3 regions of the Citricoccus parietis genome follow, and region 2 is predicted to be linked to each of the others. Evidence: riboswitches for the same ligand, from Rfam matches in the RefSeq annotation. Region 2 holds a riboswitch; each other region holds the start of a gene.
What was found. A riboswitch is a leader RNA that binds a small molecule or an ion and turns the genes downstream of it on or off. The one in region 2 is predicted to bind S-adenosylmethionine.
Positions count from the first base shown of each region.

Region 1 (7,254 bases), on a different contig from region 2:
CCTGGACGCCATGATCATCCAGTAGGACCGAGCACTCTCGACCAGCGCGGATATGGAAGAATAAGGGGTCGTTCGAACGCCACCCGGGGCAGCGGGTGAGCGCGGGGCCGTTGAGGCCGTCAGTCGCCGCGTCCGGACCACAGTGAGTGTTAATACAGCCGATCGCCACCCCGCCCTGGGGCGGAGGCCTCGGCGAACCACCGCCCAAGGACCCCACGTGAACTCTTCCGCACCTGCCCCTCAGCACGCCCCCGCCCGTTTCGCCCCCACCGGCACCGGCCTCTATGCCATCTTCACGGCGGTCATGGCCGTCGTGCTGATCCTGTCCAACCTCGGAGCCTCCAAGGGCGTGACCTTCGGGCCCATCGTCACGGACGGCGGGTTCTTCCTCTTCCCGTTGGCGTACATCATCGGGGACGTGGTCTCCGAGGTCTACGGATTCAAGGCCTCCCGGCGCGCCATCGTCACCACGTTCGCCCTCTCGGTCTTCTCCGCGCTCTGCTTCTGGGTCATCATCGCCCTGCCCGGCGCCGAGTGGTACGACGGCGAGGACGCGCTCGTCCGCACCCTGGCGCCCGTGCCCCTGATCGTGCTCGCCTCCCTGCTTGGCTTCCTCATCGGCCAGCTCGCCAACTCCTGGCTCATGGTCCGCCTCAAGCGCCGCTCCGGCGAACGCCTGCTCTTCGGCCGGCTGGCGGCCTCCACCCTGGTCGGCGAGTTCCTGGACACCCTCGTGTTCTGCTCCATCGCCGCCGGCGTCATCGGCATCACGGACCTGCCGACGTTCCTCAACTATGTGCTGGTGGGCTTCGTGTTCAAGTCCGTCGTCGAGATCGTCCTGTCCCCGGTGACCATGTGGGTCATCGGCCGGGTCAAGAAGGCCGAGCCGGCCTACGCCGCGGTTCCCGGGGCCTAGGGGGCCGAGACTTCACGCGGCCTCGATCACCGGGGAAACTGGGCCGATGGCCCACCCGCAGATGTACGACGACGGCGACCGCCACTTCCAGCGCGTCCGCGCCTTGGCCTTGGCCCTCCCGGCGGCGGACATGAAGGTCTCCCACGGGAGGCCGGCGTTCTTCACCCAGAAGGTCTTCGCCTACTACGGGGCCTCGGTCAAGGACACGGGCAGCGCCCAGGAACGATCCGGTTCGACCGCCGCCGGGGACGCCTACGTCCAGCACCCGCAGGCGGTGGTGATCAGACCCGAGGAGGCCGACGTCTCGTTCCTGGAGCAGGATCCACGGGCCTTCCGCCCGGCCTATCTGGGGCCCGCGGGCTGGTTCGGCATCGACCTGGACGGACTCGATCCGGCCCAGGACGAAGGATGGGATGAGATCGCCGAGTGGCTCGAGACGAGCTACCGGCTCACCGCAGCGGTGAAGCTGGTCAGGGAGCTTCCTCGCCGGGATTGAGCGCAGGGGCATCTCACCGCATCCCGCCGGGGGAGTGAGGGAGATTTCGCGGCCCCGTGCAGGGACGGAAACACCGCAGAAACGCACTCTTCCTAGGTTGGGGGTATGCCCGGCCCCTCGCCCTTGGAGTGATGTCACATGTCCTATGTCAGCCCGCCAGACTTCGTGAAGCACATGGTGGACGCTGGTGAGTCCAAGGTCTTCATGTCCACCCGGGACACCCTGATCCGCTCGTTCATGGCCGGTGCCATCCTGGCCCTCGCCGCCGCGTTCGCCATCACCGTCACCGTGCAGACCGGCAACGCACTCGTGGGTGCGTTGCTGTTCCCGGTCGGCTTCATCCTGATCTACCTGCTCGGATTCGACCTGCTCACCGGTGTCTTCACCCTGGTCCCGCTGGCGTGGATCGACAAGAGGCCCGGCGTGACCATCGGCGGTCTGCTGCGCAACTGGGGCCTGGTCTTCGTCGGCAACTTCGCCGGAGCATTCCTCGTGGCCATCATGATGGTGGTGACCATGACCTACGGCTTCCAGACCCCGCCGAACGAGGTGGCCCAGCAGATCGGCTCGATCGGCGAGGGGAGGACGGTGGGGTACGCCGAATACGGAGCGGGCGGCATGCTGACCCTCTTCATCCGTGGCGTGCTCTGCAACTGGATGGTCTCGACCGGTGTGGTCGCCGCCTTCCTGGCCAAGGACGTCGTGGGCAAGGCACTGATCATGTGGATGCCGGTCATGCTCTTCTTCTACATGGGATTCGAGCACTCCATCGTCAACATGTTCCTCTTCCCGGCCGGACTCATGCTGGGCGGTGAGTTCTCCATCATGGACTACCTCGTCTGGAACGAGATCCCCACCGTGCTCGGCAACCTCGTGGGTGGCCTCTCCTTCGTGGGCCTGACCCTCTACGCCACCCACTACCGCACGGGGGCTAAGCGTCAGCCGAAGCTGCCGACCCTGTCCGACCACGTCGTGAGCCGCTGACCATGGACCCGATCATGCCCAAGGCGCACGCTGCCGATCTCGTCGACGCGGCCCGCATCCGTGCCGGCCTCACCTGGGCGGACCTCGCCGGCGCCCTCGGCGCCGCCCCGGTGTGGACCACGGCCGCGCTGCTGGGACAGCACCCGATGACCGCAGCCCAGGCCGGCGTCGTCGTCGAGATGCTCGGTCTGGGCGACGACGTGGCCGAGAGCCTGCAGCAGCAGCCGAACAGGGGCAGCGACCCGGCCGTGATGAACGATCCCACGATCTACCGGCTGATGGAGGCCATGTCGGTCTACGGGCCGGCGCTGAAGGCGTTGATCCACGAGGAGTTCGGGGACGGCATCATGAGCGCCATCAATTTCAAGGTCAACCTCGACCGCCGTGCCGATCCGGATGGCGACCGCGTGGTCATCACCTTGGACGGCAAGTTCCTGGACTACCGCTGGTGACCGGAATGTCCCGTCCGTCACCGGCCGTCACAGACCGTCATCTGGGGCGGCCTGCAGCCATCGGTGCGGCACATCGGCACGGAACCGGTCGCAGATGACGTCAGGCCGCTGAACATGACCCGAGGCTTGGCGGCCACGAGCTGACTGCCTAGGGTCGAGAACAGAATCACGAGATCCGGTGCTAAGCCCTGGCTGGCCGGACGGCAACCCTCTCACCGTAGTGGGGTGCTCCAGGTGATGATTCGGCCTCCGGGGACCACCGCGGGGCAAGTACGGCACCACCGTGAATGCGTGTCCCGGCCGCAGGGCCCCGATGACGCCGTGTTCCGGGCCAACGCCATTCCGGTGTGCCATGGCTGATGGGGACACCCATGACGGACACCACCCACCTCGAACACCGCTCCGCGCTGACCAGACTGCCCACCTTCGAGGAGCTGCGGGCAGCCATCGGCCCCTCGGGACCGACGGACGCCCAGCTCAGCGCGCACTTTGCGCCGGTCTTTGCGGCCATCGCGGCGGGATCGGCACAGCGCGAGCAGGATCACGAGCTGGCGTTCGCTGCCATTGAACATCTCCGCGGCGCGGGGTTCACCCGGGTGCGGCTCGGCCGCGACCACGGGGGCATCGGGGCGAGCCTGCCGCAACTGGCCGATCTGCTGGTGGATCTCGCCGCCGCCGACTCCAACCTGCCCCAGGCGCTGCACGGGCACTTCATGTTCACCGAGCAGCACGAGAACGAGTCCCAGGGCGCGGTCTCCGAGTGGTGGCTGGCCGGGGTGGCGGCCGGGAGGATCTTCGGCAACGCCCTGGTGGAGCTGCCGCCGTCCGCGGGCCGGCGCCCGGTGCACTGGATCGACGCCGACCTGGACACCGTGCAGTCGGCCGCCGCCACGGGCACCACGGAGGTGGCCCGCCTGACGGGTGACAAGTTCTACTCCACCGGGGCGATCTTCGCCGATTACCTGCTGGTCTCCGCGGTCCGGCCCGGGCTCGAGGAGGACGGCCCGGTCTTCGCGATCATCGACGCCCGTGATCCCGGCGTGCAGCGCATCGACGACTGGAACGGCTTCGGCCAGCGGCTCACCGCCTCCGGCACCACCACCCTGGACCACGTTCCCGTGCGGGCCCAGCGGACGCAGGAGTTCAACGTCCCCACGGGCGTGCTGGCCTACACCGTCCTGTGGATCGTGCTGGCGGCCACCCAGGCGGGGATCGGCAGCACCGCGCTGGCCGAGATCACCGCGTTCGTCCGCGGCCGGCGTCGCACCTATGACCACGCGACGGCGGAGACGCCGGCGGAGGACCCGCTGGTGCACCAGGTCATCGGTGCCGTGTCCGCCAAGGTGGGCTCGGCCCGGCACATCGTGCGGGGCGCCGCGGCCGTGGTGGAGGAGTCGTTCCTCCAGGTCCGGGGCCATACCGACCTGGAGGACCCGGTGGTGGTCCAGGCGCATGCCCGGGCCAACATCGCGCTGTCCGAGGCGTCGCTCGTGGTGTCCGATCTGATCCTGGAGGCCACCAACCAGATCTTCGAGTCCGGCGGGGCCTCGGCCACGGATGCCAGCCGGCAGCTGCACCAGCACTGGCTCAACGCCCGGACGATCGCCAGCCACACCCCGCTGATCTACCGCACCCAGGCCGTGGGCGACTACCGGATCAACGGCGCCATCCCGCCGTTCCATTCCACGGCCCGCAACTCCGCCGCCGCGGAGGCCGCCACCCCATCCACCACCGAAGGAGCATGATGACCACCACCACCGAGCGCGCCACCGCGCTCTCCACCGCCGCCTCCACCGGGACTGAATCGTCCGGTCAGGCCTACCGTGCCGTCCGGGAGCGGATGGCTCCGGTGTTCGCCGCCATCGCGGACAGTGCCGCCGAACGGGAGGCCGAGCACATCATCGACCGCGACGCCGTCCGGCGGCTGGCCGCGGCGGGGTTCACCTCTCTGCGGGTGCCGGTGGAGTACGGCGGTGCCGGACTCTCCTTCGCGGAGCAGGCACGGCTGATCGTGGAGCTGGCGGCGGCGGACTCGAACCTGGTCCAGGCCCTGCGTGCGCACCTGATCAACCAGGAGAACGTGCTGGGGCACCCGGATCCGGTGTTCCGGGACCGGTGGCTGCGCCGCCTCGGGGACGGGGCCGTGGTCGGCAACGCCGTCACGGAGATCAACAACGCCGTGGGGGAGGGGACCACCACGCTGGCCCAAGACTCCGAGGGCACCTGGCGGCTCAACGGCACCAAGTACTACTCCACCGGCACGCTCTACGCCGACTGGATCATCGTGGCGGCCGTGGACGCCCACGGTGAGGAGATCGCCGCCACGGTGTCCGTGAACGCCCCCGGGATCACGAGGCTGGACGACTGGGACGGCTTCGGCCAGCAACTCACCGCCTCCGGCACCACGGTGTTCGAGAACACGCCGGTCGAGGCCGAGGAGGTCTACGCCGGCGGCCTGGATGACGGCACCCGTGTTGCCACCGGCCAGGCCAGCTGGCAGTTCCTGCACCTCGCGGCGTTGACCGGCATCGCCGAGGCCATCGTGCGGGACGTCAGCGAGTACGTCCGCGGCCGGCGTCGGTCCTTCAGCCATGGGACCGCGGACCTGCCGCGGGACGACGCCCAGGTGCTGCAGGTGGTCGGTGAGCTCTCCTCCGCCGCGTTCGCCGCGCGGGCCGCCTTCGACTCCGTGGTCTCCGCGCTGGGCGGCATCCTCGAACGGGAGGCCTCCGGTGAGGCCCTGCCGGAGGAGGACGTCAACGCCCTCTACATCCGCGTCTACCAGGCCCAGCAGGTCATCGCGAAGAACGTCCTGGCCGCGGCCACCCACCTGTTCGAGGTGGGCGGCGCCTCGGCCCTGAGCCAGTCGAAGCGGCTGGACCGGCATTGGCGCAACGCCCGCGTGCTGGCCAACCACAACCCCCTGATCTACCGGTCCCGCCTCATCGGGGACTGGGAGGTCAACGCCACCCCGCCAGCCCGTTCCTACCGCATCGGCTCCGTGCCGAACGCGCAGTGAACCCGAACCCCGATCAGCATCCAGGAGACACCATGAGCACCGAGAACACCCCCTCCCACACCGCCCCGCGCCCCCTACGCCCCCTTCGGTTTAATGCGTTCGTCATGAACACCACCAGCCACATCCACCACGGCCAGTGGCGCCGAGAGGATGCCGGCCAGACCGAGTTCACGGACGTCAACACGTGGATCAACCTCGCGAAGACCCTGGAGGCAGCCAAATTCGACGCGATGTTCTTCGCGGACGTGGTGGGCCACTACGGCGATGCCGACGCGGACTACTCCGTGTACGTCAACGAGGGCCTGCAGATTCCCTCCAACGATCCGACCGTGCTGCTCGGGGCGCTCGCCGTGGTCACCGAGCACATCGGCCTGGCCACCACCTCGAACGTGTTCCAGTCCCACCCGTTCCAGTTCGCCCGCCAACTCTCCACGCTGGACCACATCTCCGGCGGCCGCATCGCCTGGAACATCGTCACGGGCACGCAGGACAACGGCTCGCGCAACTTCGGCCTGCCGCGGCTGACCGACCACGCCGAGCGCTACCGCTGGGCCGAGGAGTACATCGACGTCACCTACAAGCTGTGGGAGGGTTCCTGGGACGAGGACGCCGTGGTCAAGGACCGCCAGGGCTCGCGGTACTCGGATCCGGAGAAGGTGCACAAGATCCACCACGTGGGCGAGCGCTACTCGGTGGAGGGCCCGCACCTGCCGTCTCCGTCCCCGCAGCGCACCCCGGTGCTGTTCCAGGCCGGTTCCTCCGCCTCCGGACGTGAGTTCGCCGCCCGGAACGCCGAGGCCGTGTTCATCGTCGCCGCCACCCCGGACGTGGCCCGCCAGCAGATCGAGGACACCCGGCGCCGCGCCGTCGAGGCCGGACGGTCCCCGGAGGACATCACGTTCTACCAGGGCGTGAGCTTCGTCATCGGGGACACCGAGGAGGAGGCTCAGCGCAAGCTGGAGGAGTACGAGCAGTACGCGTCCGTGGACGGCTACCTGGCCCATGCCGCCCTCGTGGACCCGGACGGCCGGGTCTATCCGCCCGAGACCCCGCTGAAGGACCTGGAGACCAACACCCAGAAGGGCTTCGCCGAGTGGACCTCCAAGGCCATCACGGACCGCGAGCCCGTGGTGGCTGACATCGCCTGGCGCAGCCACCGCAACAACCGCATCGTCGGCACCCCGGAGCAGATCGCCGACCAGCTGGAGCAGTGGCAGGCGGCCGGCGTGGACGGCATCAACGTCATCAACTGGGTCATCCCCGGCTCCTTCGAGGAGTTCGCGGACAAGGTCCTGCCGGTGCTGCGCGCACGCGGCCTGGCCCAGTCCGAGTACGCCCCGGGCACCCTGCGCCAGAAGCTCTTCGGCCGCGACCGGCTCCCCGAAAC
Region 1 is NZ_JBHLWH010000013.1:124,508-131,761, reverse strand. Features, by position in the region: gene ACFFIO_RS04595 (queuosine precursor transporter) at 218-916, shown strand; gene ACFFIO_RS04590 (MmcQ/YjbR family DNA-binding protein) at 963-1,412, shown strand; gene ACFFIO_RS04585 (formate/nitrite transporter family protein) at 1,551-2,396, shown strand; gene cynS (cyanase) at 2,399-2,848, shown strand; SAM riboswitch class IV at 3,013-3,127, shown strand; gene ACFFIO_RS04575 (acyl-CoA dehydrogenase family protein) at 3,220-4,593, shown strand; gene ACFFIO_RS04570 (acyl-CoA dehydrogenase family protein) at 4,590-5,867, shown strand; gene ACFFIO_RS04565 (LLM class flavin-dependent oxidoreductase) at 5,900-7,254, shown strand, end outside.
Region 1: another riboswitch for S-adenosylmethionine. It lies ahead of ACFFIO_RS04575 (acyl-CoA dehydrogenase family protein); the one in region 2 lies ahead of ACFFIO_RS13915 (LLM class flavin-dependent oxidoreductase).

Region 2 (7,254 bases):
CACCAACGCCCTGAAGCTCACCGGCAAGAAGATCGAGGACGTCAAGATCGCCGTCGCCGGGGTCGGCGCGGCCGGCACCGCCATCATCCGGCTCCTGAAGGCCTCCGGGGCCCGCCACATCGTGGCCGCCGGCCGGGCCGGGATCATCGAGCGCGGCTCCCAGCATGCCGACGCCAACCGCCAGTGGCTCGCGGACAACACGAATGAGGAGGGATTCTCCGGCTCCCTCAAGGAGGCTGTGGTCGGTCGCGACGTGTTCATCGGCGTCTCCGCCCCGGACCTGCTGGACGAGGCCGATGTGGCAGCCATGAATGAGGACTCGATCGTGTTCGCCATGTCCAACCCGGATCCGGAGGTGCACCCGGCCATCGCGTCGAAGCACGCCGCGATCGTGGCCACCGGCCGCTCGGACTTCCCGAACCAGATCAACAACGTGCTGGCCTTCCCCGGCTTCTTCCGCGGCCTGCTGGACGCCGGGGCCTCGGACATCACCGACGAGATGCTGGTCGTCGCCGCCGAGGCCATCGCGGGGACCATCACGGACGAGGAGCTGAACCCGAGCTTCATCATCCCCTCGGTCTTCGACCCGGAGGTCTCCCTCCGGGTGGCCGCGGCCGTGGCCGAGGTCGCCACCCCGCGGGGCTGAGCGCCCTTTTCCCGACGCGCGGGCCCCGGCCGGTTCTTCCGGCCGGGGCCCGCGGTGTCCGACCGGTCGTCCTGACCGGTGCCGACCGGTGCCCGACGGCGTCAGGCCGGCAGCGCGGCGCTGAGACGGGGGACCGCCCTGGCCACCGGGCCGGGCAGCTCTCCGAACGCCGTGACCTCGACAGGCTGGCCGCGCCGGGTGGACCTCTTCCAGGTCCCCACGGCGTGGCCGCGATGCAGCACCGTGCCCTTGAACACCCCATTGCGTCCGGGGACCACGAGCGTCTCCTCATCCCTCGTCAGCACCGCGGAACGGTCCTGGTAGCCGAGGACGATCTCATCGAACCCGGGCAGCAGGACCGGCGCGGCGGTGGCCCGGGCCCGCTCTGCGTGCCGGTCCGGCAGGTCCGGGACCATCCAGTGCTTCCGCCCGTCCACGTCCGCGGGCAGCAGGTCCGGCTGAAGGTCCGCCAGTGCAGCCCGGGCCTGGGTCTTGCCGATCTTGGACCACCAGCAGAAGTCCTCCACGGTGGCCGGGCCGTGGGAGCGCAGGTAACGCAGCAGCAGTTCGCGGACGCCGTCCTCCCGGCCCGGCTTCCGGCCTGGCGTCCGGCCACGCATTCGACCAGAGGCTTGACCGGAGGCGATCCACTCCGTGGCCAGGACGATGCGTTGTTCCCGCCCCTCGGTGGGGCCGAAACACAGCACCCCGCGCAGGGCGAGGAAGAAGATCAGGTGGTACCCGCGTCCCTCATCCACTGACAAGCCCTCCTGGGTGAACCGGTCCAGGAGCTCCGAACGGGTCAGTCCCGGACCTGCCAGGGCTTGAAGGGCGGCTGACTCGGCCCGGTCGAGCACGTCCGCGTCCAGACCGAGCTCCCGGCGGCGCCGTTCGCTCGCCTTCAACGTCTGGCCCGCAGTGAGGTCCAGGATCCAGCCGAGGTCCTCGGCCGCCACGGCGAACAGGGTGCCGCGCATCGGCCAGGACCGGACGATGCTCCCCGCATCGTAGACCTCGCGGACCGCTGCGGTGGAGCGGTCCACGCTGCGCAGGGCCAGGGACACGGTGGAGCCCGGGTAGTCCTGGCCCTGGGTGCACGTCAGCCATCGCGCCGCCTCGGCGGCAGTGGGCAGCGGATCGATCAGCCCCTGGGAGATCAACCGCATCCGCGCCACCTGTTCGGAGCTGAGAATCAGCATGCCCCCTCCTTCGCTGGGGACAGTGTGCCACGGAGCCCTAGGACTGCGCCGACTGCCGCTGTTGTCGGCACCATGCCTGAGGAAAGGCTGTGAATCCCCCGGTGCCCGGCTGTGCACCGATTGACCTGGCTCCGCCCGCGGTGAAGACTCGGGACATACCCGAGCGGTCACCCCGCCACGGGCAGACGCCACAAAGGAGACGACATGAAACGATTGATCACCCTCGGCATCGGCGCGGCCCTCGGATATCTCCTGGGCAGTCGCGAAGGACGAAAGAACCTCGACAAGTTCGCCAAGAACGCGCAGAGCTTCTGGAACGACCCGAAGACCCAGGACCAGGTGCAGAAGGCCACCCAGAAGGCCACCAGTGCCGTCAAGGACCAGGCCCCCGTGATGGCGGACAAGGCGGCTGGCCTGGCGGACAAGGCCACGGACGCCCTGAAGGACAAGGCGCCGAACCTGGCGGAGAAGGCGGACAAGGCCAACGCCGCCGCCCACTCGGCCACCGAGAAGGGGGCCAACGCCGCCCAGGGGCTGGCGGACAAGGCCTCCGATGCCGCAGACAAGTCCGCCGGCAAGCACGCCTCCGGTGACCAGTCCGTCACCAAGGATTCCGACACCCCGGCGACCGGCTCCGATGCGAATGCCTCGAGCGGGAACACCAACGTCAAGGACGCCTCCGGAGACGTGGTCTCCGATCCGTCCCAGTCCCTCGAGACCGAGGGCGGCGGACCCGGACGCTACTGATCCGGCACCGTCCCACCACGCACCGGAACCCCGGTCCCCGCTTCAGGGGGCCGGGGTTCCTGCATACCCGGTTGCCGCCACGGTCCCGGGCTGACAATCGGCCCGACGCCGGCCCGCAGCCTCAGGCGTGCGCGCGGTTCCGCAGTGCGAACCCGGAGCCGTAGTGGTTCTGCGGCAGGTGGTCGCCACGCCCGAAGAGTTTGTGGCGCATGGTGCCCTCGGCGTACTCGGTCTTGTAGCGACCGAGCTGCTGCAGCTCCGGGACCACATACTCGACGACATCCTCGAAGGTGCCCGGGGTGATGTGGTAGGCGAGGTTGAAGCCGTCCACGTCGGTCTCGTCCTGGATTCGCGCCAGTTCCCGGGCCACAGTCTCACCGGAACCGATGATGACCGGGCCGAAGCCGCCCACGCCGCACCACTCCGCGAGCTTGCGGACGGTCCACTCGATCGAGTCGTCGCCGGAGGCCTTCTTGAAGGTCTCCACGGCGGACTGGATCGCGTTGGACTTCACGTCCCCAATCGGCTCGTCGAGCTCGAACTCGGCCAGGTTGATGCCCATCCAGCCGGACATCAGCACGAGGCCACCCTCCACGTCGATGTACTGCAGCAGGTCTTGGTACTTGGCCTGGGCCTCCTCGTCGGTGGCGCCGGTGACGATGGTCTGCATGGACATCACGCGGACGTCGTAGGGATCGCGCCCGGCCTCGACCAACGCCTGGCGGATCTTCGCGGTGGTGCCCTTGATCAGGTCATCCGTGGGCGAGTTGATGAACACGGCCTCGGCGTGCTTGCCGGCGAAGGCCCGGCCGCGGGTGGAGGCGCCGGCCTGGTAGATCACCGGGGTGCGCTGCGGGCTGGGCTCGGTGAAGGCGATGCCGGGGGTCTTGAAGTAGGTGCCCTCGTGTTCGATCCGGTGGACCTTGGACGGGTCGATGAAGACCCCGGACTCCTTGTCGTTGACGACCGCGTCGTCCTCCCAGGAGCTCTCGAGGAGCTTGTACACCACATCGAGGTATTCGTCGGCGTGGTTGTACCGCTCGTCGTGCTCCATCTGGTCTTCCTGGCCCATGTTGATGGCGGCGGAGGGCAGGTAGCCGGTCACCACGTTCCAGCCCACGCGGCCCTCGGTCAGGTGGTCCAGGGTGGCCAGGCGGCGGGCGAACGGGTAGGGGTGCTCGTAGGCGGTGCCGGCGGTGACCCCGAAGGTCAGGTTCTTCGTGACGGCCGCCATCGGCGGGACCACGAGCATCGGGTCGTTGACCGGGACCTGGGTGCCGGCCTTGAGCGTGGCCTCGTCCGAGGCCCCGTAGACGTCATAGGGCCCGAGCACGTCGGCGATGAACAGGCCGTCGAACAGGCCCCGTTCCAGGGTCTGGGCCAATCCGGTCCAGTAGCCCAGGGTGTTGTAGTCGCGGGCGCGGTCCTCGGGGTGGCGCCACAGGCCCGGTGACTGGTGGGCCACGCAGTTCATGTCGAAGGCATTGAAGAGGATCTCGCGCTTGCCGGTGGCGGTGGTGGGCACGCCCTCCGGGAGATCGTTCGATCCATGGGCGTTCTCGTTGCTGGGGACAGACACGGTGGTGCTCCTTCCATCGGTCCTGGCGGTAGCACCTGTCCGGTTGCCCGGTGGTTGCTGCGGCGTCATCGAGCCAGATCTCTCAGCCGCTCTGGATGGGTACCCATCGATTCCACCACACCTTCGGTCGCGACCCCAACCGGGGTTCACGCGGAGTCACCCGGCGTGTCAGCTCGAGGCGAGGACCACGATCGGATCCGTGGTCGGTGCCTCGGACCCGCCGGCCGGTTCCACGGTGACGGCGAGCGCCGCGTCCGCCGGAACGTCCTGCATCCGCACGAGGGCGAGGCCATCCTGGACCTCCAGCAACCCGGCCGGCTGGGGCGCCGCCTCGCCCTGGATGGTCCACATCTGGTAGTCGCGGCCCTCGGCGGGAGCCGGCAGGCCCCGCGCGGCCAGCACGGTCTCACCGGACGGGGCGCGGGCCACCTCGACCTCACCGCCGCCGGTCACCGGGGACTCCAGCCGTTCGGCCCCGTCCACCTGCAGGATCTGCTCGATCGCCGTGAGCTGGTCGCCCTCGGTCACGCCGCCCGTGGGCGCCCACGGCTGACTCACCACCACGGCCACGGCGACGGCGGCGGCCGCGGCGGCCGAGACCGCCCCCACCCACCAGCGGCGCGCGGTCGGCCGGCGTCGGGCACGGTGGCCGTCCAGATCGGCGACGCCGGCTCGCTCGGTGCCGACGCCGGAGCCGGTAGTGCCGGATCCCGCTGCGGGCGAGGCGTCGCCGTCCGCGGCAGGCCGCGCGTCCTGACCGGTCCCGGCCACGGCCGAGAGGACACGGTCCCGCAGGTCGGCGGGAGGCTCGGCCGGTGTGCTCACCGCCAGGCGGGCAACGGTGCTGTTGAGGGCATCGGCCCGGGCACGGAGCTCAGGGTCTGAGCCGAGCTGCTGCTCGATGGCGCGGCGATCGTCCTCGTCCACGGCGTCCAGGGCCCAGGCGGCGAGCAACTCCGCGTCGAACTCGTTCTTGATCTCGTTCTCGTTTCCGTTCGTCATGCTCCCACCCCCAAACAGTCCTGTAGTCGTTGGAGCGCACTGCGCATCCGGGATTTCACGGTGGCCAGTTTGGCCCCGAGTCGTTCAGCGACCTGCCGGTAGGTCAGCCCGCCGTAGTAGGCCTGCGTCACGGCCTCGTACTCCAGGCCGGTCAGCGTGCCGAGGCATTCCGTCACGCGCTCCCGGTCCTCCGCCGACTCCACGGCCTCGGAAACGTCGTCCCGGTCCCGCTCGAACCCGGCCACTCCGGCCCGTTCCTCCCGGTCCCGGCCGGACTGGGTGGAACGGATCAGGTCGACGGCCCGGCGGTGGGTGATCGAGCAGACCCACCCGACCACGGATCCGCGGTCAGGGTTGAAGCGCTCGGCGGAGCGCCACACGTCCACGAGGGCCTCCTGCGTGACGTCGGCCGCGAGGTCGGCGTCACGCACGATCTTCCGCGCCAGGCCGTAGGCCGAGGGGGCCACGGCATCATAGAACGCGGCAAAGGCCTCCTGGTCTCCAGTGGCACTGCGCTGGAGCAGGCCCACCAGGTGGGCGTTCCGCTCGCGCGCGGCACTGCGGCCGGGTCCGGTGCCTGCAGTGCTCGTCATGGATCCACCCTAACCGGGCAAGGGGCCAGGATCGGCTTACCTGTCAGGGGCGTCGCTCAATATGGGTGGTCTCTTCATCCGCATGGCTCCTCCTGTGCTGGCCCGGTGTTGGTCCGGTGGTGGTCGGTCCGGTGGCCTGCTCGACCGCCGGGTGCTGTCTGGTGTTCGGAGCCGACGGCCCTGCGGATGGGTCGGCTTCAGGCCTCGTCGGTGGTGCCGGTCTGGAGGTAGGGCACGGTGCGCGTCCCGTTGACCTCCCAATCGCCCACCATCCGGGCCATGAACACGGCCGGATCGTGGCTGGCGATGGTCCGGGCGTTGCGCCAGTGCCGGTCCAGCTGCAGGTCCGTGCTGGTGGCGGAGGCACCGAGCGTGTCGAAGATCCGCGTGCACGTGTCCAGCACCAGCTTCGGCACCATCACATGAGCCCGGTGGGCCGTCAGGGCGGCGCGGTGCATCGCCTCGTCCGCGGCGCCGTCGCCTTCCGGCTGCTCCAGCCCGACGGCGGCGAGTGCCAGTGCCGCATCCAGGTCCCGCCCGGCGGCGCGCACGAGCTCCTCGGCGGTGGCCTGCTGGGCGGAGAGCTCGCCGATGATCCCCAGCAGCTGGTCGTCCTCGCGCGGGGTCAGTCCGCCCCCGGTGTTCGGCGAGCGTCTCCGCCGCCGGGTCTGCTCCACGCCGTCGCGCAGCGCGGCCCGTCCGATGCCAGCCAGCAACGCCATCAGGGTGGACTCGTGGTGCAGCGGGACCGGCCCGTCGGCCGGCGGCAGCGCCAGCAGCTCCTCGACGCCGGCCCCGTGGAACTCCATGGTCCCCGTCCCGGTGAGTCGCTGGCCGAAGCCGTCCCAATCGTCCTTCACCGTGATCCGCGGTTGCCGCACCCGCACCACGGCGAGCGCGACGTCGGCCCGCTGGGGGCCGCCCCGGCCGCCCGAGCCGGCGGCCGGCGTCGTGTCCTGGAATCTGGCACGCTGGGATCCGGTGGGGCGGGGCAGGACCTTGCGCCGGACAGCGCGGGACACGCTGGGGTCCAGCCGGACGCTCGCCAAGGCCCACGTGGAGAAGATGCTGCCAGTGGTGTAGTACTTGCTGCCGCTGATCAGCAACTGCCCCGCCTCGTCCGGGGCCACGGTGGTCCCGAGCCCGCCGAGCGGTGCGTCGCGGCCCTCGGACAGGGCGCTGCCGGCCACCTCTCCCTCGGCCACGCGCCGCAGCCAGCGGTCGCGGACGGTGCGGTCGGGCTGGGCCAGCAGGTGCTGGACGAAGCTGAGGTGGCTGCGCACCAGGTGGGCGGTGTTGGCGTCCACGGCGGCGAGATCCATCAGCAGCCGGAAGGCGTCCTCCTGGCTCGCCCCCGCTCCCCCGGCGGATTCCGGGACGCTGACGGCGCCCAGACCCTGCTCGCGGAGTTGTTCGAAGGCCGCGAAGGGCAGGTGGCGGCCGGCCTCCCGGGGCAGCTCCCCCTGCCCCACCTCGGCGAAGGCCGGG
Region 2 is NZ_JBHLWH010000039.1:183,024-190,277, reverse strand. Features, by position in the region: gene ACFFIO_RS13930 (NAD(P)-dependent malic enzyme) at 1-646, shown strand, start outside; gene ACFFIO_RS13925 (winged helix DNA-binding domain-containing protein) at 748-1,845, opposite strand; gene ACFFIO_RS13920 (hypothetical protein) at 2,050-2,592, shown strand; gene ACFFIO_RS13915 (LLM class flavin-dependent oxidoreductase) at 2,714-4,117, opposite strand; SAM riboswitch class I at 4,182-4,273, opposite strand; gene ACFFIO_RS13910 (anti-sigma factor) at 4,340-5,173, opposite strand; gene sigK (ECF RNA polymerase sigma factor SigK) at 5,170-5,766, opposite strand; gene ACFFIO_RS13900 (acyl-CoA dehydrogenase family protein) at 5,964-7,254, opposite strand, start outside.

Region 3 (7,254 bases), on a different contig from region 2:
GAGGAAGACCGTGAAGTTCGGTGCCAGGGCGGCCACGACTGACCCGACCAGGATCACGGTCAGGGACACCAGCAGCAACCGCTTCTGGTTCGGCCCGTCGCTGATCCGGCCCATCACCGGGGTCGCGATGGCGCCCACCAGGAGGTTCACGGTGAGCATCCACTGGGCGGTGCTCACGGCGACGCCCATGTCCTCAGCCACGGACGGCACCAGCAGCATGCCCAGCGAGCTGACCACGGCCGTGCAGAGGGCCGCGTAGACCAGGGCCGGCTCCAGGCGGAGAGGGGTATCAGTCATGCGGCTCCTCGGAAGCTGTCTCAGGCGTAGGCGCAGGCGTTGACGCGGCCGGTGAGAGTGTCTCGGACGCCGTCTCGGTCGTGAGTTTGCGCAGGACCGGGATGGCGGAGACGAGCGACTGCAGCTCCTCCGGCGTCAGGCGTTCGCGGACGACCTCGTAGAGCCATGCGCGGCCGGTCCGGGTCTCCTCGGCCAGTTTGAGTCGGCCCGCCTCGGTGGGGTGGATCCATGAGCGCCGCCGATCCGTCACATCCGGGATCCGCTCGACCAGCCCCAGAGCCTCGAGTTCCCGGGCCGCGAGCGAGATGGCCTGAGGGCTGACCTGGACCTTGACGGCCAGCTCGGCTGTGCTGGCCCGTCCGTTCTCGGCGACGTGGCGCAGGATCCCCACTTTGCCGGGGGACAGGGTTCGCTCCACGTGGATCCGGTGCAGGATCGGGATCAGCGCCTCGAGCAGTTCGGCGGTCGGCTCGGAATCGGAGTTCAGGTCAGGGGGCACGCCCCAACCCTACAAGCAACTTGATCAAGTTGCTTGCGTATGTAGGGGAGGTCACGTTCTCGATGGTCGGCCAGCCCCACCACGCTGGCGGGTCAGTTCAGGCGGTGTTCGTCCGTCCGAGGCCCAGCAGGCTCAGTCGGCTGAGGAACCGGTCGGCATCCCGGGGCAGGTGAGCGGCCCGGACCCACTCGTGTAGGGGCAGCGCTGCCTCCACGTCCAGCCGCAGGTCGGCGTCCACCAGCACATCCACGAGGAAGGCGAAGCGCTGGAACGCCTGAACGTCGATCTCCTCGGGGCGCGGCACCGTCAGCAGGTGCCACCTCGAGTACGTCCGCGCCAGCCCGAGGAAGTCCTGCACGGACACCGGGGCGCCGCACAGCTGGCCGAAGCCGGCCACGAGTTCGCCGGCCTCCGGATCGGCGGCGGCAACCTCGAGTTGCCGGGTCCCGCTGAACCCCACCGGCACGCGCGCGGAGCTCCCGGCCGCCTTCGGCCCCGGCGATCCGGCGACCGTCCAGGATCCGGAGGCGAAGCCCGCGCCCCGGCCGTCACCGGCGTTCAACGGCCGGTAGTCCACCCCGTCCGGGATCTGCCACTCGGTCAGGGAGGACTGGATCATCTCGATCACGGGCACCATCGTGTGGTGGAACAGTGGGTCCGGCAGCAGACCGTCGGCCGGGTAGTTCGAGGTCAGCAGGAGCCCGGCATCCAGGGAAAGCAAACCGGGCAGGACACGGCGCAGCAGCATCGCATCGCCGACGTCATGGACGTGGAACTCGTCGATGAACACCAGCCGGGCGTCCCCGACGATCCGTGCCACCGCGTGGTCGATCCCGATCGGTTGGCCCGACTGGGCGCTCGCGACCACTTGGTTCACCTGCCCCAGCAGGGCATGCATGTGCAGCCGCAGCTTCGGCACCTCGAGCGCGTTGAAGAACTCCGCGCCCAGCCACGTCTTCCCGCGCCCCACCCCTCCGTGCAGGTACACCCCGCGCGTGATCCTCCGCCCGGTCAGCAGCTGCACGGTGGCCCGCTGCCCTGCATCCAACACCTTGCCGTCCGCCTCCAATGCGGCCGTCAGGGTCGTCTCCCGCAGGTGCGGCCACGGGCCCCGTTCCCGACGCCGGCCGCTCACCGGCCGTCTACCGCGCCGGCCGCCGGCGCGTGCTCGGCGTGCCACCGGCCCAGCGCCTCGGCGGCTCGTTCGATGCGGGGGAGCACCTTCCGCAACAGCTTGGGCCAGTTCGCCGGCGGGATCTCGCTCGCCGCCCCATCACGCAGGGAGGCATCGTAGATCGTCTCCAGGGCCATCCATCCCAGCCACACCCGTCCCCGGAGGGCCTCGTCGGCGTCCCGGGCGATGGCCTCCAGCTTCTCCTCGCCGTGCCACAGGGCCAGGTAGGCCGGGTTCAGTGCCGGGTCCCACACGGCGGCCAGGTCCCAGTCCAGGATCCCGGTCAGGTGCCACCGCTCTCCGGCATCTCCGTCACGTCCGACCCCTTCGACGGCAGAACGCTGCCATCGCATGTTGTGCCCGGCCAGGTCCCCGTGGACCAGTGTCGGCGTCACCACCGGATCCTCCGTCCACGCGGTGTGCGTGGTGGTCAGGGTGGCGACAGTCTCGGCCCAGCGGTCCGCTGAGGCCGCGCCTCCGGGGGCTTCCGGTGATCCGTCGGTCCAGACGCCGGGCCCGTGCGACGCCGCCAGGATCGACGGCACCGACTGCACTGCAGCGACCTTCTCCGCGGTCCAGGGGCCACGGTAGGCGAACGGCGGGCCGAGGTGGGGTGCCAGGGGAGCGGTGTCGATCCCCGCCAGCGTCCGGCACAGCTCGCGCAGCACCGGCACCTCGCCGGCGTGCGGTGGGTGCGCCTCGCCCGGGAGGTACTCCTGCACCACGGCGGCCATCCCCGCCGGCAGTCCGTCCGCCTCCCCGACCACCTCGGTCAGCGGCACGGGCACGGCGAAGGGGAGCGCCGCCGTCGTGCTGAGGATCTGCAGGGTGGCCATGCGGTCGCTGAGGTGTGCCGCGGCCTCGTGGGTGCGGGTCATCCGCACGGCGCCCACTCCGGGCAGCACGAGCACCCGGTGGAACTGTCCGCCCTCGTCGATCACGCCGGCAGGCCAGTCCGCCTCGGACAGCCGGCGAGCGAGTCCGTCGTCAGCGGCGAGGGCAGAGGCCAAGGGTCGGGCGGCCGCGGCGCAGGCGGCGGCGACGTCGTCAGGAGTCGGTGCGGAGGCCATGGATCCACGGTAGCGCGGCGGCCGGCTCTGACCGTGGCGGGACGAGGGGGTCGGAAGGCCAGGGGTCTCGGGCACTCCTACACTGGGGCGGTGACCACCCCAGCTTCGCCGTCTCCGAACGTCCCGACTCCGCCGACCCGTCCGGCAGTGTCAGAGGGGTTCGACGCCCTGGCGGCGCCCTCCGCCCGGATGGTCCGCTGGGAGATCGCCATCGTGCTGGCGCTGTCCCTGGGGAAGTCGGCGGTCTACGCGATCGTCAACCTCATCGACAAGTGGACGCAGGCGCCCCTGTCCGGGCAGACCACCACCCTGAACCCGGCGCTGGATGATCGGCAGTACTTCGACCTGATGTACCAGCTGCTGGATATCGGTTTCGCCCTGATTCCGGTGCTGTTGGTGCTGCACCTGGTGTGGATCCGGGGGCGCAACCCGTTCCGCACCTTCGGCCTGGACTTCCGCCGGCCGGGCAGGGACGTGGGCCTCGGAATCGGGCTGTTCCTGGCGATCGGCCTCGGGACCCTGGCGGTCTACGCGGCCGGACGGGCCGCCGGCGTCACCACGGCCATCGTCGGCAGCGCGCTGAACGAGTACTGGTGGACCACCCCGGTGCTGCTGTTCTCCGCCCTGCGGCACGGGCTGCTGGAGGAGATCATCGTGGTGGCGTGGCTCTTCGACCGGATCGGCTACCTGCAGCAGCGGCGCGCCGGGCTCGAACCGAGCCGGCCCGGCAGCGAGGGCGGGCTGCGCACCTGGGCGAGCGGCGCCGTCGTTCCCCTGCATCCCGCGGCTGTGCTGGTGGGCTGCGCCGTCCTGCGCGGCGCCTACCACCTCTACCAGGGGGTGGGCCCGGGGGTCGGCAACCTGCTCATGGGGCTGGTGTTCGGCGCGGTCTACCTGAGATACCGGCGGGTGATGCCGCTGGTGATCGCGCACTTCCTCCTGGATGCCGCCGGGTTCGTGGCCTACCCGTTGCTGGCGGCGGCGGGCCTGTTCGGCACCTGACCCCGGCTGCGGCACCTGACCCTGAAGGAACTACAGGGTGATGGTGCCCTTGGGGGTCTCGAAGGTGACCTCGAGGATGCCGGGGGTGCCGGAGGGCGATTCGAAGACCACGTTGAGGTCCTCGACCGTCTCCTCTGAATCGTCCAGGCCCAGCCAGCCGCGCACGCGGTCGCGGGAGCCGGCGATCGTGATGGAGGACAGTTCGGCCTGGGGTGTGTGGGCCTGCGAGGGGTGCAGGTCCTCGGTGCCCTCATCCCAGCGCAAGAGGTACGGGACCTGCGGGTCGGCGATGAGGCCCTTGATGCCGATCTGGCGCCACGTGAGTTCGCGGCCGTCCGGGAACTTGCGGTTGCCGGGCACGGACTGGCGCTCCAGGCGCTCCTCGAACGGGGCGAGGTCGTCCACGGTGACACACCAGCCCATCCAGCCGCCGCCCATCTCGGAGCGGGCGCGCACGGCCTGGCCGAACGGAGCCTTCTCGGAGGAGGGGTGGTCCAGGACCTCGACCACCTCGAGGTACTGGCGGTTGCGCAGCGGGAAGATCGCATTGCGCGTGCCGAAGCGCGGGTGGACACCGCCCTTGACGCGCTCGATGCCGAGCGTTTCGGCGAGGCGGGCCACCGTGGCGGCGAGTCCTTCTTGGGGTCCAACGGCGTACGAGACGTGATCCAGGCGCATCATGCCCATATCGTCGCACTTTCTTCAGTCACGGGCCGGTTAGGTTAACCTCACTTGAAATGTGGTCGAGGTCACAGGCCTCACGGCCGTCCGATGCTGGAGGCCGAAGTTCGTGAGGGCGATGGCCACACGAACCCCACCGTGAGGCGCATTGCGACGCTCCCTGGTGGCCGGGGATGAATCCCCGGAGCCGATCTGGCAGACTTGATGAAGGTCATGAGTGCCAGCATCAAGCCCCGGCTTGCTGGCCGGCAACCCTCCAGCTCGCGGTGGGGTGCCCCGGGTGAGGACCAGGCAGGTGCCAACCGGCACCGGCAAGCGCGGGCCACCACGCCGCGTCGGGTTGCTGGACGATGTCCGTGCCCGCCGGCACCCTGCAGGTGGCCCTGGACTGACAGGAGCCGTCACGTGACTGACACCCCCAATAACACCCCGAACGCCACCCCGAACACCGAGGCCGCCGCCGATCCGGCCCAGTGGGGCTTCGAGACCCGCCAGGTCCATGCCGGTATCCCGGAGGAGAACCCCTACGGCGCCACCGTGCTGCCGATCATCCAGTCGAACTCGTTCGACTTCCCCTCCGCGGAGGTCGCCGCGGACCGCTTCGCGTTGAAGGACCTCGGCCCGATCTACTCCCGCATCGGCAATCCCACGCAGGAGGCCGTGGAGGGCAAGATCGCCGCCCTGGAGGGCGGGGTCGGGGCACTGTTGCTGGCCTCGGGTCAGGCCGCCACCACCTTCTCCATCCTCAACCTCGCCGGTGCGGGGGACCACGTCGTCGTGTCGGCCTCGCTGTACGGCGGCACGCAGAACCTGTTCAAGCACACCCTGGCCAAGATCGGCATCATCACCACCTTCGTGCAGGATCCGGACAGCCCGGAGGCGTGGAAGAACGCCATTCAGGACAACACCAAGGCGCTGTTCGGCGAGACCCTCGGCAACCCCCGCGGGGACGTGCTGGACATCCGCGCCATCGCCGACGTCGCCCACGGGGCCGGGGTGCCGCTGATCGTGGACAACACCCTGGCCACCCCGTACCTGCTGCGTCCGATCGAGCACGGCGCGGACATCGTGGTCCACTCCGCCACCAAGTACCTCGGCGGCCACGCCGCGGCCATGGGCGGTGTGATCGTGGACGGCGGCACCTTCGACTTCGCCGCCCAGCCGGAGCGCTTCCCGGGCTTCAACACCCCGGATGAGAGCTACAACGGGATCGTCTTCGCCCGGGACCTCGGTGTGGACGGCATCCTCGGCGCCAACCTGGCCTTCGTGCTCAAGGCTCGGGTCCAGTTGCTGCGCGACTACGGCAGTGCGATCAGCCCCTTCAACGCCTTCCTCCTCAACCTGGGGCTCGAGACGCTGTCCCTGCGCATGGAGCGCCACGTGGCCAACGCCCGCCAGGTGGCCGAGTACCTGGAGGACCACGTCCTGGCCGAGACGGTCATCTTCCCGGGGCTGGCCTCCAGCCCGTGGCACGAGCGCGCCAAGCAGTACCTGCCCAAGGGCCCGGCCGGCTTCGTCTCCTTCGAGATCGCCGGCGGCCGTGAGGCCGGGGCCCGGTTTGTGGATGCACTGCGGCTGCACCACCACGTGGCCAACATCGGTGACGTCCGCTCGCTCGTCATCCACCCGGCGTCCACCACGCACTCCCAGCTCACCGAGGAGGAGCAGCGTGCCGCCGGCGTGACCCCCGGCCTGGTCCGCCTGTCCGTGGGCGTGGAGAGCATCGAGGACATCCTGGCCGATCTTGACAACGGCTTCGCCGCGGCTGACGTGAGCGCCTAGGTCCGGAGGTATTCGCATGACCACCACCACCCCCCAGCCGACCTCCACGGGCCTCCCCGAGGGCGGCCTGCACACCCAGCGCATCGGCGCCCTGGACTTCGAGACCGGTGGGCACCTGCCGGAGGCGGAGATCGCCTACGAGACCTGGGGCAGGCTCAACGCCGAGAAGTCGAACGCCGTGCTGGTGCTGCATGCCCTGACCGGGTCCACGCACGTGGCGGCCTCCTCCGGTGGTCCGGAGGAGGGCTGGTGGGAGGGCGTCGTCGGCCCCGGCTGCGCCATCGACACCAACACCTGGTTCGTGATCGCCCCGAACATCCTGGGCGGTTGCTACGGGAGTACCGGACCGTCCTCGCTGGACCCGGAGGGCAATCCCTGGGGCTCCCGCTTCCCGTTCACCACCATCCGCGATTCCGTCCACGCCGAGGCGCGGTTGGCGGACGCGCTGGGCATCGTGCGCTTCCAGGCGGTGATCGGCGGCTCCATGGGAGGCGCCCGCGCCCTGGAGTGGGCCGCGACCTACCCCGACCGCGTGGCCGGCATGGCCGTCATCGCCTGCGGCGCGCATTCGACCGCCGAGCAGATCGCCTTCGCTCAGGCGCAGGTGCAGTCCATCACCCTGGACCCGAACTTCCGCGGCGGGGACTACTATCCGGGCCCGACGCCGGACGGCGGCCTGGGCATCGCCCGCAAGATCGCGCACATCACCTACCGGTCCGAACCGGACATGGTCGCCCGCTTCGGGCGCG
Region 3 is NZ_JBHLWH010000027.1:265,143-272,396, reverse strand. Features, by position in the region: gene ACFFIO_RS10345 (MFS transporter) at 1-297, opposite strand, end outside; gene ACFFIO_RS10340 (MarR family winged helix-turn-helix transcriptional regulator) at 290-796, opposite strand; gene zapE (cell division protein ZapE) at 894-1,931, opposite strand; gene ACFFIO_RS10330 (phosphotransferase) at 1,928-3,040, opposite strand; gene ACFFIO_RS10325 (CPBP family intramembrane glutamic endopeptidase) at 3,131-4,042, shown strand; gene ACFFIO_RS10320 (VOC family protein) at 4,073-4,729, opposite strand; SAM riboswitch class IV at 4,933-5,047, shown strand; gene ACFFIO_RS10315 (O-acetylhomoserine aminocarboxypropyltransferase/cysteine synthase family protein) at 5,129-6,505, shown strand; gene metX (homoserine O-acetyltransferase MetX) at 6,522-7,254, shown strand, end outside.
Region 3: another riboswitch for S-adenosylmethionine. It lies ahead of ACFFIO_RS10315 (O-acetylhomoserine aminocarboxypropyltransferase/cysteine synthase family protein); the one in region 2 lies ahead of ACFFIO_RS13915 (LLM class flavin-dependent oxidoreductase).